DNA from 2 places in the Vibrio kyushuensis genome. Region 1 is predicted to be linked to the other one. Evidence: riboswitches for the same ligand, from Rfam matches in the RefSeq annotation. Region 1 holds a riboswitch; the other holds the start of a gene.
What was found. Region 1 has a riboswitch for lysine ahead of L4D20_RS14585 (Na+/H+ antiporter NhaC family protein). Riboswitches for the same ligand answer to the same signal wherever they lie in the genome.
Positions count from the first base shown of each region.

Region 1 (8,249 bases):
CGTTATTCCACGCTGCCTTGAACAAAGCCTCGCCGTCTTCAAATTTAACCAATAGGTAGTTACCCCACCCTTCAAAAATGGTTAATTGAGGAATAATGGATAGCCCCGCCTGTAAATAGGCTCGGTTCGCACTCAGATCCAATACTTGATATCTTGCTCTTGCAAGCCCTGCTTCAGATAAAGCTTGCTGTGCAATTTCAGCGACTGGAACGGGCACCGGATAAGGTGCAATAACCTTCAACAGAACATCAATAATAGATTTATTCGCCAAAGTAAAACCACAACGTAGCCCAGCCAATGCAAAAGCTTTAGATAAGGTTCGCAGTATCGCAAGGTTCGGATATTGCTTAAGCAGGTCGACCGTCGAAGCTTCTGGACAAAAATCGATGTACGCTTCATCCATCACAACAATCGCACGATCTTGGGTCATTTCCAGAAGCGATATAATGTCTTCACGCTTTACCAAATTGCCCGTTGGGTTATTTGGGCTACAGACAAAGACCAGTTTCACATTGTCTAGATTCTGCTCAATACTGTTTAAATCGAGCTGCCAATCATCTGTTAATGGGACAACTTTTCTTTCAACACCAATCGTTTCAGCGCTGATCGAATACATCCCGTATGTCGGCGGACAATATAAAATCGCATCTTCATTAGGTTCACAAAAAGCACGGATTAATAGCTCAATACCTTCATCTGCACCACGTGTAGTTAGAGTTTGTTCTACACTGACACCTGCGTAAGCAGCATAGGCCTCAATAAGCGCTTTGGGCTGACATTCGCTATAACGATTTAAACGTGAAAAATCTGTTTTATATTCATTATCGAAGGGGGACTCATTGGCATTAAGCCAAACATCCCCTGTTCCGCCAATACGTCTTGCTGACAAATAAGGCGTTAATTCTTGAACTTGTTTACGAGCGAGCTTTTCCATTAGCTTTCTCCTGCAGCCAGTTTTTCGATGCGAATCGTAACCGCGCGTTTGTGCGCATCTAACCCTTCCGCGTCAGCCATAGTCACAACGGTTGGCGCCAAGATTTTCAAACCGTCCGCCGTTAACTCTTGAACGGTCATGCGTTTCGAGAAATCGGCTAAACCAAGACTAGAGTAGGTTTTGGTATAACCATAAGTTGGCAATACGTGGTTGGTACCAGATGCGTAATCACCTGCTGATTCTGGTGACCAATCACCTAAGAAAATCGACCCAGCATTATCTAGTTCAGGCAATAATTCGCGTGGATTTTCAGTCTGAACGATTAAGTGCTCAGGCCCGTAGTAGTTAGAAATTGAGATTGCTTGCTCTATTGATTCAGCAATAATCACTAAGCTTGAAGCTAATGCCTTCTGGGCTATGTCTGCACGGGAAAGCTGTTTTAGCTGACGCTGAACGGCATCGGTTACTTGATCAGCGATTACCAATGACGGCGTCACTAGCACAACTTGTGAATCTGGACCGTGCTCCGCTTGACTCAGTAGATCAGCCGCGATGAAATCTGCATCTGCCGTCTCATCGGCTAACACTAATACTTCCGAAGGCCCTGCTGGCATATCAATTGCTGCGCCGCGGAAATCGTTACTCACTTGTCTTTTCGCTTCAGTTACATAGGCATTACCAGGGCCAAATATCTTATCAACCTTAGTCACTGTTTCTGTACCATAAGCCATAGCTGCAATAGCTTGACCGCCTCCCACATTGTACACTTCATCAATATTACACAGCTTTGCTACGTATAAGATTTCATCCGCGATAGGCGGTGGAGAACACAATACGACTTTACGACAACCCGCAATTTGAGATGGCACGCCCAGCATCAAAACTGTTGATGGCAACGGAGCACTTCCACCAGGGATATAGAGCCCAACCGTATTAATTGGGCGAGTCAGTTGCTCACACACTACACCAGGTTGAGTTTCTACTTTAAGCGGTTGCGGCTTTTGAGCCTCGTGGAACTTTGCAATATTGCTATACGCTTGCTTTAGTGCCGTCTTCATTTCTTCACTAAGTCTTGCTGATGCAGACTCAATTTCACTTTCTGATACTTGAATTGAATCGAGTGACACGCCATCGAACTTTTTAGTTAGCGAAATAAGTGCTTCATCGCCTTGATTACGTACATTTGTGATCACATCTGATACAGCAGCTGTAATGTTCGCGCCTTCCGTAATTGCTGGGCGCTCTAAAACAGAGTCTTGTTGTGATTCACTCAATGATTGCCAAACAACGGTTCTCATGGCGTTACCCCATCATTTTTTCAATTGGAAGAACAAGAATCGAACTTGCACCAAGCTCTTTAAGTTGTTCCATTGTTTCCCAGAACAGGTTCTCTGTACTGACTAGATGAACGGCAACTTTTTCGGTATCTGATGATAGTGGTAACACGGTTGGATCTTCAGCGCCCGGAAGCAACGCTTTCACTTGCTCTAACTTGGCAACTGGAGCGTGCAACATGATGTATTTTGATTCTTTCGCTTGTTGAACACCTTGCATACGAGTAAGAAGCTTTTCGATAAGAGCTTGCTTATCGGCATCGAACTCACCATTGCGTTGGATCAGTGTCGCTTTCGATTTAAAAATAACTTCCGCTTCTTTCAATCCGTTCGCTTCAAGTGTTGCACCTGTTGATACCAAATCGGCAATTGCGTCAGAAAGGCCAGCACGAGGAGCAACTTCGACAGAGCCTGTTAACATACATGCGCTGTAATCAACGCCCTGCTCATCCATAAATGCTTTTAATAGTTGAGGGTAAGTAGTGGCAATACGCTTACCTGCAAGGTCTTGTGGACCGTTATATTCTTCATCTTTGTTAATCGCGATAGATAAGCGGCAACCACCGAAGTCTAGGCGACGTAAAGCAACATACTCGTTAGGCTTACCGAGTGCTTTTCTATCCAAACGTACTTCTTCTAGTTCGTTCTCACCAATGAAGCCTAGATCAACGACACCATCCATAATTAAACCAGGGATATCGTCATCACGTACAAGTAACAAATCAATTGGCATATTTAGTGAGTGAACGACAAGGCGCTCACCCATTACGATAAATTTAACACCACACTTCTTAAGTAACTCCTGACACTCTTTACTTAGGCGGCCTTTCTTTTGGATAGCGATTCTTAGACGTTGTGATTGCATTGCTTCTTCCCTGTACAAATTGTTGAATTTATTAAATTTTATGTAAGCTAAAAACTAAAAAACCCTCGGGAGATTTTTGGTCTCCCGAGGGTTAGAATCTTGTTTTGCAGATTTCACCTCCGGGAGCCTGTGCCTCCCGGGTATGCGTATATCTCCCGAAAGACTAAATTGGGTGATGGTGGTGATGAATATTAATATTTAAATAACGCATACTTATTGGCTCTACTAATGTTGCTTCGTTGATATCCACAGTAACTAAGCTAAGTATTATTTGCAACCACTAATTGACAGTTTTCTTCTTTTATTTACAAACAATATTAAAACGATTTACACGCATTAAAAAAGGAGGCCGAAGCCTCCTTTTTATCTATCAATAAACCAGCAGAATTAAACGCTTTGGCAGTTCTCTAGTTGAGATTTTGCAATCATAGACATTGCAAAACATACCAGAATAAACGTTACTGACGATGCTAGGAATGAGAACAATACTGACGACGTCAGCCCTAGAACAATAAAGCCAACACATGATACAAACGCCACTGACAGTGCGTAAGGTAACTGAGTTGCAACGTGGTCAATATGATTACAACGCGCACCAGTAGAAGACAGAATCGTTGTATCTGAAATTGGAGAACAGTGATCACCAAATACAGAACCCGCTAACACCGCGCTTAGCATTGGAAGCATTAGTGCGATATCAGTTGCCGCGGCCATATCACCAGCAATTGGTAACATGATACCGAACGTACCCCAAGAAGTACCTGTTGAGAATGCCATTAGACCAGCAAGTAAGAACAGAATGACTGGTAACCAAGTCGAACTAATTGTGCCTTCAATTTGCGACGACAAATAAGTACCCGTTTTCATGTCACCAATTACAGTACCAATCGTCCATGCAAAAATTAGAATTAAAATTGCACCAAACATAGACTTAGCACCGATCCAAAGCGTTACACCAATATCGCTTGGAGACATTTTTTGCTTAAGCACGGTAATCAATGCAACAGCAAAACCAGTAAGGCCACCGTAAATAAGAGACATACCAACATCGGTATTTTCAAAAGCGCCAAGTAGTGAGAACGCTTCACCGTCCGCTTTTAAAGCTTGACCACCGGTGTAAAGCATCGCGACAACCATTGAAGCAATCAGTGCAACAATTGGGAGCACTAGATCTGACACTTTACCGTGTTCACTCTCTTCAATATCCAACTCTTCATTAAGCTCATGCGCTTGTGGAAGATCCGCTTCTTTATCTTTATCGAATCCACGGCCTTGAGAGGCGCGAATTTCATGTTTACGCATTTGGCCAACATCAAGCTGGAACCAAACTACAGCGAATACCATCAACAGAGCAAAGACTGCGTAGAAGTTCATTGGGATCATACGCACATACGCGCCAATCGCAGTGTACTCAGTCACACCGTGAGATATTAAGATGCCACCAACGATAGTCATAATGTACGCACCCCAGCTTGAAGCTGGCATCAATACACACATTGGCGCGGCTGTAGAATCAAGAATATAAGAAAGCTTTGCGCGAGAAACGTAATAACGGTCAGTAACCGGGCGAGAGATTGCACCTACCGCCAAACTATTGAAGTAATCATCAATGAAGATAAATACGCCAAGGCAAGCTGCAAGTAGCTTTGAACCACGTTTACTTTTAACGCGAGTTTGAGCCCACTCAGCAAACGCACGTGTGCCACCAGACATGGTTAAAAGTGCGGTCATCATGCCAAGCAATAGCAAAAAGCCGACAATACTCATATTCCACGTGTTAATACCGCCGTCTTCAATAAAGACGCTTGATACTGTAGTACCAACGTAACCAACTAGGTTACCAATAGAGTAGTCAGTAAGTAGTAACGCACCCAGTACGATACCAACACCGAGAGAAACCAATACGCGACGCGTAATAATAGCTAAGCTTAGTGCCACAATTGGAGGCAAAAGTGACAAAGGGGATGATGCAAAATCGATTAAATTCATGATCTTCAAAAACCAGTTAGTAAAAATGGCAAGAGATCTACTGCAGAAAAATCACGTGAAGTCATTTCATCGAGATTTTGATATTCGAAGTGAAAGGCTCGCAAACGCGTAACCTAACTCTACAGTAGCGCTCCATAGTTTAAAAAATTATAGACTATGGCAGTGTCGTACCTATTGAGTACAACCCCAGCGAAAGGTGCTGATAACACACTTTCACTTCGGCGAAACACCCTTTTACCGTTATTCATTGGTATCACCCCAATAACAGCTACTCTTATGTTTCGCGCCTCTACCGCATAAGACATGAAAAACTATTGTTACGTCATATTAACAACATTTTAACTGCACTTACGCTAAAAGTGGCCGCCATTGTACTCATTAGCACCCTCATTGCAATATATAACTCGAAATTCGGCACACCTATCGATGAATAGCGGTAACATTAATAGAACCAATAACGACAATGTATGCAACAAGTAAAGTAGTGTAAAGTTGATTGATTTTGTTAAGTCACTCTTTAATTCTATACAAATAAAAATTAATTACGTCTATTTGCATTAAACTAACTATATATATTCAATTTGTATGCTAATATTTTCGTGTTGAAATATTGTATTCAATCTAATTGCAGCTTAATATTATCCAATCAATTTTACTTTCATAGGAATAGACATGTCGGATCTATCTAAAACACTATTAAATATTCGTAGCCTTCGTGCCTTTGCTCGCGAATTAACTCTTGAGCAACTTGAAGAAGCATTAGATAAATTAACTATTGTTGTACAAGAACGCACTGAAGCTGAAGCTGAAGATCGTGCAGCAAAAGCGGAACAAGAAGCTAAGCTTGCTGCAATTGCAGACCAGATTTCAAAAGACGGTATTGATGTTGAAGCTCTTATCTCAGCATTATCAGGTGAGACTAAAACTAAAACTGGCAAAGTGAAAACTAAACGCGCACCTCGCCCAGCTAAATATAAATATGTAGATACTAACGGCGAAGAAAAAACATGGACAGGCCAAGGTCGTACACCTTCAGCTATCCAAACACAGCTAGATGCTGGTAAATCTTTAGAAGAGTTTGCTCTTTAAGTATTAACCACTCTAAGTATTTATCGTTAGTTAGTTTATTAATTAGCAAGTTTATTACTAAACCTTTTAATGACTAACTCTTTTTAGTTACTAACTAACGAAAAAAGGCTCCTTTCGGAGCCTTTTCTATTATTATCTTTCCCAGTACGATTCTTCTAAGCTATCTTCACGCTCAGGTAACCCTTTAGACAACCTTGGCGAATGTTGAGCTAATACTTCATAGCTTGCGCGGTTTGAATACTTACAGACTTGTGAAAAAGATGAATAAGTTAAGTAAGCGTGTGCGTGCTTACTTGAATTCGGTATGTTTTCACGATGGTACTTATTCGCAGCCATATCATGCAATAGTGCCGATAGAGCGGCGTCACCTGCCCCATTTGTATTTTTAATTTTCTCTGGGCCACCCATATAAGGTGCAATATGAGAATACACTTTAACTGGCTTATCACACATTGCTTTTGCCGCAGGTCGACTAAACTCATAACGATTGAATTCAGCAATAGAACCCGGTAATAAAGGCAAAGAAGTTTCTCTTTTAGCAGCGTCTTCTGTATAACCTGCCATAAATAGACCAACAGGCCCTGCAGTACACAGTACTAAATCAACCCAATCTAATGCTATATCTGATGCAACTAAAGGATCATGCTCACCAGTTAACGCTTCTGCTTCTTCTTCATTCATTGCAACAACCGAAACATGGTCATTAATAAACTCTTGCCAGAATTTAGCATCATCTTGAATAACAAATTTAGTACCTAAGGTTAATACCACAGGGACATTGTACTTTTTCGCATATTCGATGGCTTTCATTGTTGCAAGCGGCATAGGATCGCCCTCTTTACAACGTACTAAATAAGCGGTTAATACTAATGCAGATGCATTTTCAAATATCGACTCGGGGATACTTTCAGGATTAAGTTGATTCATTTGACCTTCACTTATAGCAAAGGTGCGCTCCCCATCTTCAGTAATCAAAGCAAAACAACGACCAATTGCGCCATCGACACCCTGTAAATTATTAAGGTCCATACGGCTAGACGTATTACAAAGATATTGATAACCATAGCTGCCGATTTTAATATCTTGGCTCATTACACCTAATAACGTAGATCGATCATCTGCTAATACTGAGTAATTGTGCAACGTATTGCCAATTGTTCCGCCTGCGTGTTCATTGGTAATCAACTGATCATCTTTGAGCTGCTTATATAACGCTTCCGCTGTTTGATCATCAATAACCAACGAGTGACCTTTACTTAGGTTATATTTTTCGATGAGCTCTGAAGTCACTTTCGCTTCAATATCCACAAGCGTTTGGTCAATGCCGATAATATGCGTACGTGACATTGTTTTGCTTTCTTGAGCTTGGCTCACTAAAGGATCACGAGCATGAACAGGAAAGTAATGCTTCGACTTGCGTTGGCCAGGAAATTTCATAAGCGTTAGTTCGATATTAGGAGTAAAAAAAGGATTCTACCGCGCTCAATAACGCGCGGCAATCTACCAAACTATAGCAAACGTTTGCACTTGGTATAAATTATTCACCTTCCATAAAACTGAGGTCAGGAAGTCTCTCAAGGTTGTCAGAATAACGCTTTAAGTTAAATTCACCGTCATTTTTCATCACATCGAAGATCTCAATCGACATACAGCACGCCATCATGGCAACACCGTCTTCTCTTGACGTTCCCATCATCATTAAGCGCATCAAAGTTTCTTTCACTTTGATTGGGTTCCCATCTTCAAGCTGATTTTCAATAACTTCAATCAACTCTTGTTCTTGCATAAATTCATTTTTTTCAGACATCATTTGTTTCCTATATTCACTTTGGCTGCACTATGCCACAGGTAACCAAATAACTTCCATAATAAAGCATGTTTTTTCTAAATATCGATATGTGATTTCTGTCTCGGATCTGTATCCATCAGCATGTTTCTGATAGAATCCTCGACCAGTTATAGTGAGTGGTATTAAGTAATGTCAAACAACAGCGAAAAGAAAGTAATTGTCGGTATGTCTGGTGGTGTAGATTCATCT
Region 1 covers NZ_JAKJSV010000006.1:213,240-221,488, forward strand. Annotated here, with positions in the region: gene hisC (histidinol-phosphate transaminase) at 1-934, opposite strand, end outside; gene hisD (histidinol dehydrogenase) at 934-2,232, opposite strand; gene hisG (ATP phosphoribosyltransferase) at 2,237-3,133, opposite strand; His leader region at 3,187-3,321, opposite strand; gene L4D20_RS14585 (Na+/H+ antiporter NhaC family protein) at 3,521-5,122, opposite strand; lysine riboswitch at 5,240-5,422, opposite strand; gene L4D20_RS14590 (H-NS family histone-like protein) at 5,795-6,211, shown strand; gene L4D20_RS14595 (inosine/guanosine kinase) at 6,344-7,648, opposite strand; gene L4D20_RS14600 (hypothetical protein) at 7,749-8,018, opposite strand; gene mnmA (tRNA 2-thiouridine(34) synthase MnmA) at 8,190-8,249, shown strand, end outside.

Region 2 (8,249 bases), on a different contig from region 1:
ACGACAACATCAATTGAATCCAAGCTACAAAGCTGGCTTGCCAGCAATGGACCATCCTCATAATGAACTACTTTTTTGGGGGGTTGAAGGAGGATTGATTCCAATTCTCGCCATTGTACTTGCGGCAGCCTTGGTGTTAGCTCGTATTTATTACGCAAAGAAGGGAACCAGGCTAGCGATGTTTGCGCTGTTTGTGCCGATTGTACTGCACTCACAACTTGAATATCCTTTCTATCACTCCGCAATTCACTGGATCATCTTTATGATCTTACTGTTCTGGGTCGATCAACGTGTCGCAAACTATAAACAGATAGGCTTTAGTAAAGTGAGTAAAAGCTTGTTGAGAATCTCATGCTTAGTACTACCTCTCGTGACGACTATTTATATGGTTAGTGCGTTGCATACTAATTATGTTTTAACGCAGTTTGAACGTTCGTCTCCTAAAGAGCCTGAAATTCTAAGTCGAGTCACTAATCCTGTCGTCTGGAAAGATCGCTTTGACTGGGACATCTATAGTACCTACCTTAATATTGGTTTGTATAAGCAAGAGCCTGAGTTAATACAGCCGTACATAGACTGGTCACTAGGTATTATTCAGTCTAAACCGAGACCTGCATTTTACAGCAACCTTATCTTAGCTTATCAGGGGCTAGATGATACGAGTCGCGCAGAGCAAATACGGGCTGAAGCTCTATACCTATTTCCAGAGAAAGATTTTTCAATGATTCAATACAAACCACGGCCCGATAAGCAATCAACATCGGTTTCAACATCGGAAGCTAGCAAAAAACCTTAGCTTAGAAATAGAAAAGGGGCATCAAGGGCCCCTTTTATAATATTTAGTACTGATTATTTATTGTTGCAGTGTCTCTTCAAGGGCACGTAAACACAAAGACACATTCTCGTTTCTTGCAGCGTAACCCATCAATCCGATTCGCCATGCTTTACCCGCTAGTGCCCCTAATCCTGCGCCTATTTCAAGGTTGTACTCTTCGAGCAAAGTCGAGCGTACCTTAGCATCATCAACACCTTCAGGAATGAAGATAGCATTAAGTTGAGGAAGTCGGCTCTGCTCATCCACGACAAACTCAAAGCCAAGCTTTTCCAAGCCTACTTTAAGCTTCTCATGCATATCAGCGTGACGCTTCCATGCATTTTCCAAACCTTCATTTTTTAGCATCAACAAAGATTCGTGCAAAGCATAGAGGCTATTAACGGGGGCCGTATGATGATAGCTTCGCTTGCCTTCCCCGCTCCAATAACCTAACACTAAGCTTTGATCTAAAAACCAACTTTGGATAGGTGTCGTACGAGACTGAATCTTTTCGATCGCTTTAGCTGAAAAAGTTACAGGCGATAAGCCAGGAACACACGAGAGACACTTCTGACTACCAGAGTAAACAGCGTCTAGTTGCCACTCGTCGACCTTGAGAGGCACACCACCTAGTGACGTTACCGCATCGACTATCGTCAGTGCGTTATTATCAATCGCAATACGGCTCAATGCTTGAGCATCAGAAAGTGCACCAGTTGAGGTTTCTGCATGTACAAACGCCAAAATCTTCACATCAGGATGAGTTAGAAAGGCATCTTCGACCTTACTAAGTGTAACAGGAGCCCCCCATTCATCATCGACCATTATCGCTTCAGCGCCTGCTCGGTTGACATTTTCTCGCATTCGATCGCCAAACACACCATTACGACAAACAATCACCTTATCGCCTGGCTCAATGAGGTTGACAAAACACGCTTCCATTCCCGCGCTCCCAGGGGCAGAAACAGCTATAGTAAAATCATTCTCAGTTTGAAAAGCATACTTAAGCAGCTGCTTTACCTCATCCATCATGCCAATGAAGAGTGGGTCTAAATGCCCAACAATCGGGCGACTCAAAGCTTGTAAAACTTGAGGGGATACATCTGATGGTCCCGGCCCCATAAGTATTCTATGAGGAGGGATAAAACTTTGAATTGGCATAATAGCTCCTTGTATACAGAAGTGTGAACAACCACATTAATTCAATTATACAAGCCGAGCAATGCGCCGTAAGTCTAGTGTGATTACCCGCAACATTATTCACTCAATCGATCAATAAATGGTGACTAACAAATATCCGTTGACATTTGTTGCGCAAAACCGTTCAATGAAGACGCTTTATGCAGAAGAGGAGCACTGCCCAGGCAGATAGTTTGTGGAACCTTAATTCCGATACAGCCTATCAATGGGGAGCAGTGCCGAGATAAATGTAATGTAAGGGTTACGTTTGTCGGTTAAGTGGGCTGAATCCCCTTAACTGTCACTAGCACCGTCTAGTGATGAGCTTCTGAGGTCAATCTATCTATACGCACCTCTTTTTTGCTCATTTTTCTCTTCTCTAAAGAACTTTAGGTTATCGTTAACCTGTTTATCTTATTTGAATATTTAGGGAGAAATGCTGTGAGCGCATTCAATGTCGCCAAATTTGGTGGGACCAGTGTAGCCAACTTTGAAGCAATGAGCCGTTGTGCTGCTATCATCGAAAACAATCCAGAAACCAAGCTTGTGGTTAGCAGTGCATGCTCTGGAGTGACTAATCTACTTGTTGAACTAGCCAATGGTGTTTCAAACCAAGAGCGACGCAGTGAAGTACTACAAAAGATTGCGGCAATCCACGATGCCATTTTGTCACAACTAACGAGTTCCGACGAAGCAGCCACTGAGATTTATAAGATCTTAGACACAGTAACAAGCCTTGCAGAAGCAGCGTCAATCCAAGCGAATAAGAAACTAACCGATCACCTCGTTGCTTGTGGCGAGCTAATGTCTACTCACCTGCTGGCTCAACTAATGCGTGAACGTGGCATCAATGCTGTTCGGTTTGATATTCGAGAAGTGCTTAGAACAGACGGAACATTTGGAAAAGCAGAGCCTCAGCTTGAGGATATTTCCAAACTTGCTAAAGAAAAGCTTATACCGCTATGCCAAGATCATGTCGTAGTTACCCAAGGCTTTATTGGTGCTGACACTGAAGGCAATACAACGACTTTAGGTCGAGGCGGCAGTGATTACAGTGCAGCATTAATAGCGGAAGGTGTCGAAGCTTCAGGGCTAGAAATCTGGACAGATGTTCCGGGAATCTATACCACCGATCCGCGTATTGCATCAAAAGCCACACCTATCCCAGAGATCAGCTTTAGTGAAGCATCGGAAATGGCCAACTTTGGTGCGAAGATCCTACACCCTTCAACGCTTGTTCCAGCACTTCGTCACGATATCCCAGTTTTTGTAGGTTCTTCAAAAGAACCTGAACGTGGAGGAACATGGATTCGTCACCATGCCGAAACGTCGCCCCTTTTTCGTGCTCTTGCTCTGCGTAGCAATCAAACAATGGTTACACTGCGCAGTGCTAACATGTTCCATGCGTATGGCTTTCTCGCGAAGGTATTTGAGATCTTAGCAGCACATAAGATTTCGGTGGATTTAATTACTACATCCGAGATCAGTGTTTCACTAACCCTGGATCAAACAGATACAGCCGGTGGCGCACCACAACTGCCTGATCAAGTGCGTATCGAATTAGAAGAACTCTGTCATGTGGAAATTGAGCACGACCTCTGCTTAGTCGCCTTAATTGGTAACAATATGAGCGAAAGTAAAGGCTATGCGAAACAAGTGTTCGGAACATTGGAAGACTTTAACTTAAGAATGATTTGTTACGGCGCAAGTCCACACAACCTGTGCTTCTTACTTCACGAGTCAGATGCTAAATCTTCAATTCAAAAGTTACACGCAGAATTATTTGAATAATCACGTCTGTAGTGCCGCTAGTACAGCGGCACTTTTTATTAACCATTCTCACATGATGACCAGCTTAGCGTATTTCTATAGTTCAGCTCATCACTTTCACATCAGCTTAGACGCATAGCCTATTTAACTAAAGCCTACATGAACACCGTAACTCTAATAATTGCTCTATAAATAATCACACAAGCATGACATAAAGCCATTGCTATTTGAGTTAACTGGCCCGAAAATCCAAGGTAACATTCAGTTACATCTTTGGTTGATAATGTCCATCTACTACACTCTTTGCTTTCTTTCCGCAGCTGCAATGCTGATTGCTTTTATCAACAGTAAAATCGGCAAGATGCAAACTACGATAGCGATTACGGCAGGAGCAATGATCCTTTCACTGCTCATTTTAGTCGCGGGTCAAAATGATTGGTTCCAGTTAACTGAACTATCCACTTCTACGATTGCCAGCATCAACTTTGAAGATTTTCTGCTAAAAGGCATTCTAGGCTTCCTGCTCTTCGCCGGTGGACTTGGTATTCATTTACCCCATTTAAAAGATCAAAAATGGGAAATTACCACCCTAGCTCTAGGGTCGACTTTATTCTCAACATTCTTTATTGGTGGTGTGTTATACGGGTTCTGCCTACTAATAGGGATTCAATTCGATTTAGTCTATTGCTTACTCTTTGGTGCGTTAATATCCCCAACCGATCCCATCGCTGTTTTAGCTATCGTTAAAAAATTACAGGCTCCGGAACGAATTTCAACCCAGATTGAAGGCGAATCGCTGTTCAATGATGGTTTTGGGTTAGTTATATTTGTGACCTTATTCACCATCGCATTCGGCACAGAGACGCCAACCTTTTCAAGTATCGCTCTTCTATTTTTTCAAGAAGCTATTGGAGGAATCGCCTATGGTTTTGTTCTCGGCTTATTGTTCCATTACTTAATCAGTTCAACGAACGATCACTCAATGGAACTATTACTCACTATCGGTATCCCTACAGCAGGATATGTTTTTGCTGATGTACTTCATGTTTCCGGCCCACTAGCTATGGTTGTCTCTGGAATAATGATTGGTAACTGGACTCGCTACGTGGGATTTTCAAAGGAGAGTGAAGAGCACTTAGATAAATTTTGGGAATTGGTGGACGAATTCTTAAATGGCATTTTGTTCCTACTTATTGGCATGTCGATGCTGCTTTTTAAGTTCCATCAAGAAGACTGGATTCTAATGGCATTTGCTATTCCACTCGTATTGTCGGCTCGTTATCTGAGCGTGTTTATCTCTTACATCGGTTTTAAGCGCTTTCGCAGCTACAATTCATGGTCTATACGAATCCTTACTTGGGGAGGTTTGCGAGGTGGTTTAGCTTTGGCTATGGCGCTTTCTATTCCATCAGGTATTTGGGTTATCCCAGATAAACTAATTGATGTAAAAGAGATCATCCTAGTTATGACGTACGCTGTGGTTATGTTTTCAATCTTAATACAAGGCTCAACAATAACGCCTATGATCGAGAAAGCGAAACACGTACAAAAAAAGTTAGACGACCCAGAACAACATCAACAAGATATCTAACTGTAAATATATATCGAGATGTAAAAAAGGGTCGCTTAATAGGCGACCCTTTCGATTACAATCTATGACTTAACTAGTTAAGATTTGGTCCTAACCATTTTTCAGCTTCAACAAGATCCCAACCTTTACGCTCGGCGTAACTTTCCAACTGATCTTGCTGAATCTGAGCAATTGCAAAGTAACGACAATCTGGGTGCGAGAAATACATGCCAGATACCGATGCTCCCGGCCACATAGCGTAGCTACTGGTCAAAGACATATCGATAGCTTTTTCCACGTCCATGAGTTCCCATAACGCCCCTTTCTCTGTATGTTCCGGGCATGCAGGGTAACCCGGTGCAGGACGAATACCTTGATACTTTTCACGAATCAAATCATCGTTACTTAAATCTTCATCTGGTGAGTAGCCCCAAATATCCTTCCGCACTTCTTTATGCAGATACTCAGCAAAGGCTTCAGCCAAACGATCCGCAACAGCCTGAATCATAATGGCGTTATAATCATCGCCATTCGCTTTGTACTCATCAGCCAACTCTCTTTCGCCAATACCGCCGGTGACAGCAAAGCCACCAATCCAATCAGATTTACCACTCTCTTTGGGTGCAATATAATCAGATAAACAATAGTTGAAGCCTTTAGGTTTATCTGTCTGTTGACGTAAGTTACGCAGAACCTTAAGTACCTCGGTTCTTGATTCGTCGGTATAAACCTCTATATCGTCACCAACGCTGTTTGCAGGGAATAGCTCACACATGCCTCTCGCTTCAAGAAGTTTTTCACTTTCAACTCGATCAAGCAGGTCATTGGCATCCTTAAAGAGACGTCTCGCCTCCTCGCCAACTTCCTCATGGTCTAAGATCGCAGGATATTTACCCATTAACGTCCAAGTCATGAAGAAAGGAGTCCAATCAATATATTGACGCAACACCGCCACATCAAAGTCTTTAAAGATATGGATGCCCGGTTTTACGGGTGCAGGAGGAGTATAAGCAGCCCAATCAATATCCACTCGGTTTTGGCGAGCTTTCTCTAAAGTAACAGGTTTGGTACGAGGCTTTTTACGATTATGCTGCTCTCGTACGCGCTCGTAATCTAAATCGATCTTTTCGACAAAGGCAGGTTTTAATTCATTTGAAAGCAATGAAGTACACACACCTACCGCACGAGAAGCGTTATTCACATAAACAACAGGCTGAGAATAGTTCTGTTCAATTTTGACAGCGGTATGTGCCTTTGAAGTCGTTGCGCCACCAATTAACAGTGGTAAATCAAAACCTTGACGTTCCATCTCTTTAGCGACATGCACCATTTCGTCTAACGATGGTGTAATCAAACCTGAAAGCCCAATGATGTCTACATTCTCTTCTTTGGCAACCTTAAGAATTTTTTCACAAGAAACCATCACGCCAAGATCAATAATATCGTAATTGTTACACTGAAGAACAACACCGACGATGTTCTTACCGATATCGTGAACATCTCCCTTAACAGTAGCCAGCAAGATCTTTCCGTTGGTTGAACCTACGTCTTTTGTCGCGTTAATAAATGGCTCTAAATGAGCAACCGCCTGTTTCATTACCCTTGCTGATTTCACTACTTGAGGAAGGAACATTTTTCCTTCACCAAACAGATCTCCGACAACGTTCATTCCGTCCATCAGAGGACCTTCAATGACTTCAATAGGGCGAGAAGCATTTACTCGTGCCTCTTCCGTATCTTCAACAATAAAGTCGGTGATACCTTTCACAAGAGAGTGCTCTAAACGTTTCGCAACTGGCCAAGTTCGCCACTCCAAAGCAGACTTATCTTCTACTTTACCAACAGCACGCTCCAAATATTCTGTCGCGATATCCAGCAGGCGCTCAGTGGAGTCATCTCGGCGGTTAAGCACAACATCTTCAACCGCTTCACGCAAATCCTCAGGAACGTTATCGTATATCTCTAGTTGGCCTGCGTTTACTATCCCCATATCCATACCGTTTTTGAAACAGTGATAAAGGAATACCGCGTGGATAGCTTCACGCACGTAGTTGTTGCCTCTGAACGAAAATGAAACGTTTGATACACCACCAGAAATCATCGCATGTGGAAGATTCCGTTTAATATCCCCAACAGCCTCGATAAAATCCACGGCGTAGTTATTGTGCTCATCAATACCTGTTGCGACAGCAAAAATATTTGGATCGAAAATGATATCTTCAGGTGGGAAACCAACCTCATCAACGAGGATGTTGTAAGCGTTCGTACAAATCTCAATTTTACGCTCACGAGTGTCAGCTTGGCCTACTTCGTCAAAGGCCATTACAATCACTGCTGCGCCGTATCGGCGAACGAGCTTCGCTTGCTCTACAAACTTCTCTTTCCCTTCCTTAAGAGAAATTGAGTTTACAATTCCCTTACCCTGAATACACTTCAAGCCCGCTTCAATAACCTCCCACTTGGAAGAATCGACCATTACGGGTACTTTCGATATTTCAGGTTCTGAGGCACATAGATTTAGGAATCGAACCATACACGCTTCCGCGTCGAGCATTCCCTCATCCATATTAATATCAATTATCTGAGCGCCATTTTCTACTTGTTCACGAGCAACGCTCAGTGCCTCGTCGTAAAGCTCTTCTTTAATGAGTCGCTTGAATCGAGCAGAGCCGGTAACGTTGGTACGCTCACCCACATTTACGAATAGTGACTCTTTTAAAATAGTTAAAGGCTCTAATCCGGATAAACGACAAGCAACAGGGATTTCCGGTAGTGAGCGAGGTATGACACCCTCAACAGCTCGAGCCATTTGGCGAATATGTTCAGGCGTGGTACCACAACAACCACCAATGAGGTTTAAGAACCCACTTTCAGCCCACTCTTTAACATGTTCCGCCATATCTTCAGGAGAAAGAT
Region 2 covers NZ_JAKJSV010000003.1:615,824-624,072, forward strand. Annotated here, with positions in the region: gene L4D20_RS09165 (PglL family O-oligosaccharyltransferase) at 1-796, shown strand, start outside; gene L4D20_RS09170 (pyridoxal-phosphate-dependent aminotransferase family protein) at 854-1,975, opposite strand; lysine riboswitch at 2,153-2,329, shown strand; gene lysC (lysine-sensitive aspartokinase 3) at 2,435-3,784, shown strand; gene L4D20_RS09180 (cation:proton antiporter) at 4,047-5,354, shown strand; gene metH (methionine synthase) at 5,428-8,249, opposite strand, start outside.
Region 2: linked by a shared signal. The riboswitch ahead of lysC (lysine-sensitive aspartokinase 3) and the one ahead of L4D20_RS14585 (Na+/H+ antiporter NhaC family protein) in region 1 are both predicted to bind lysine.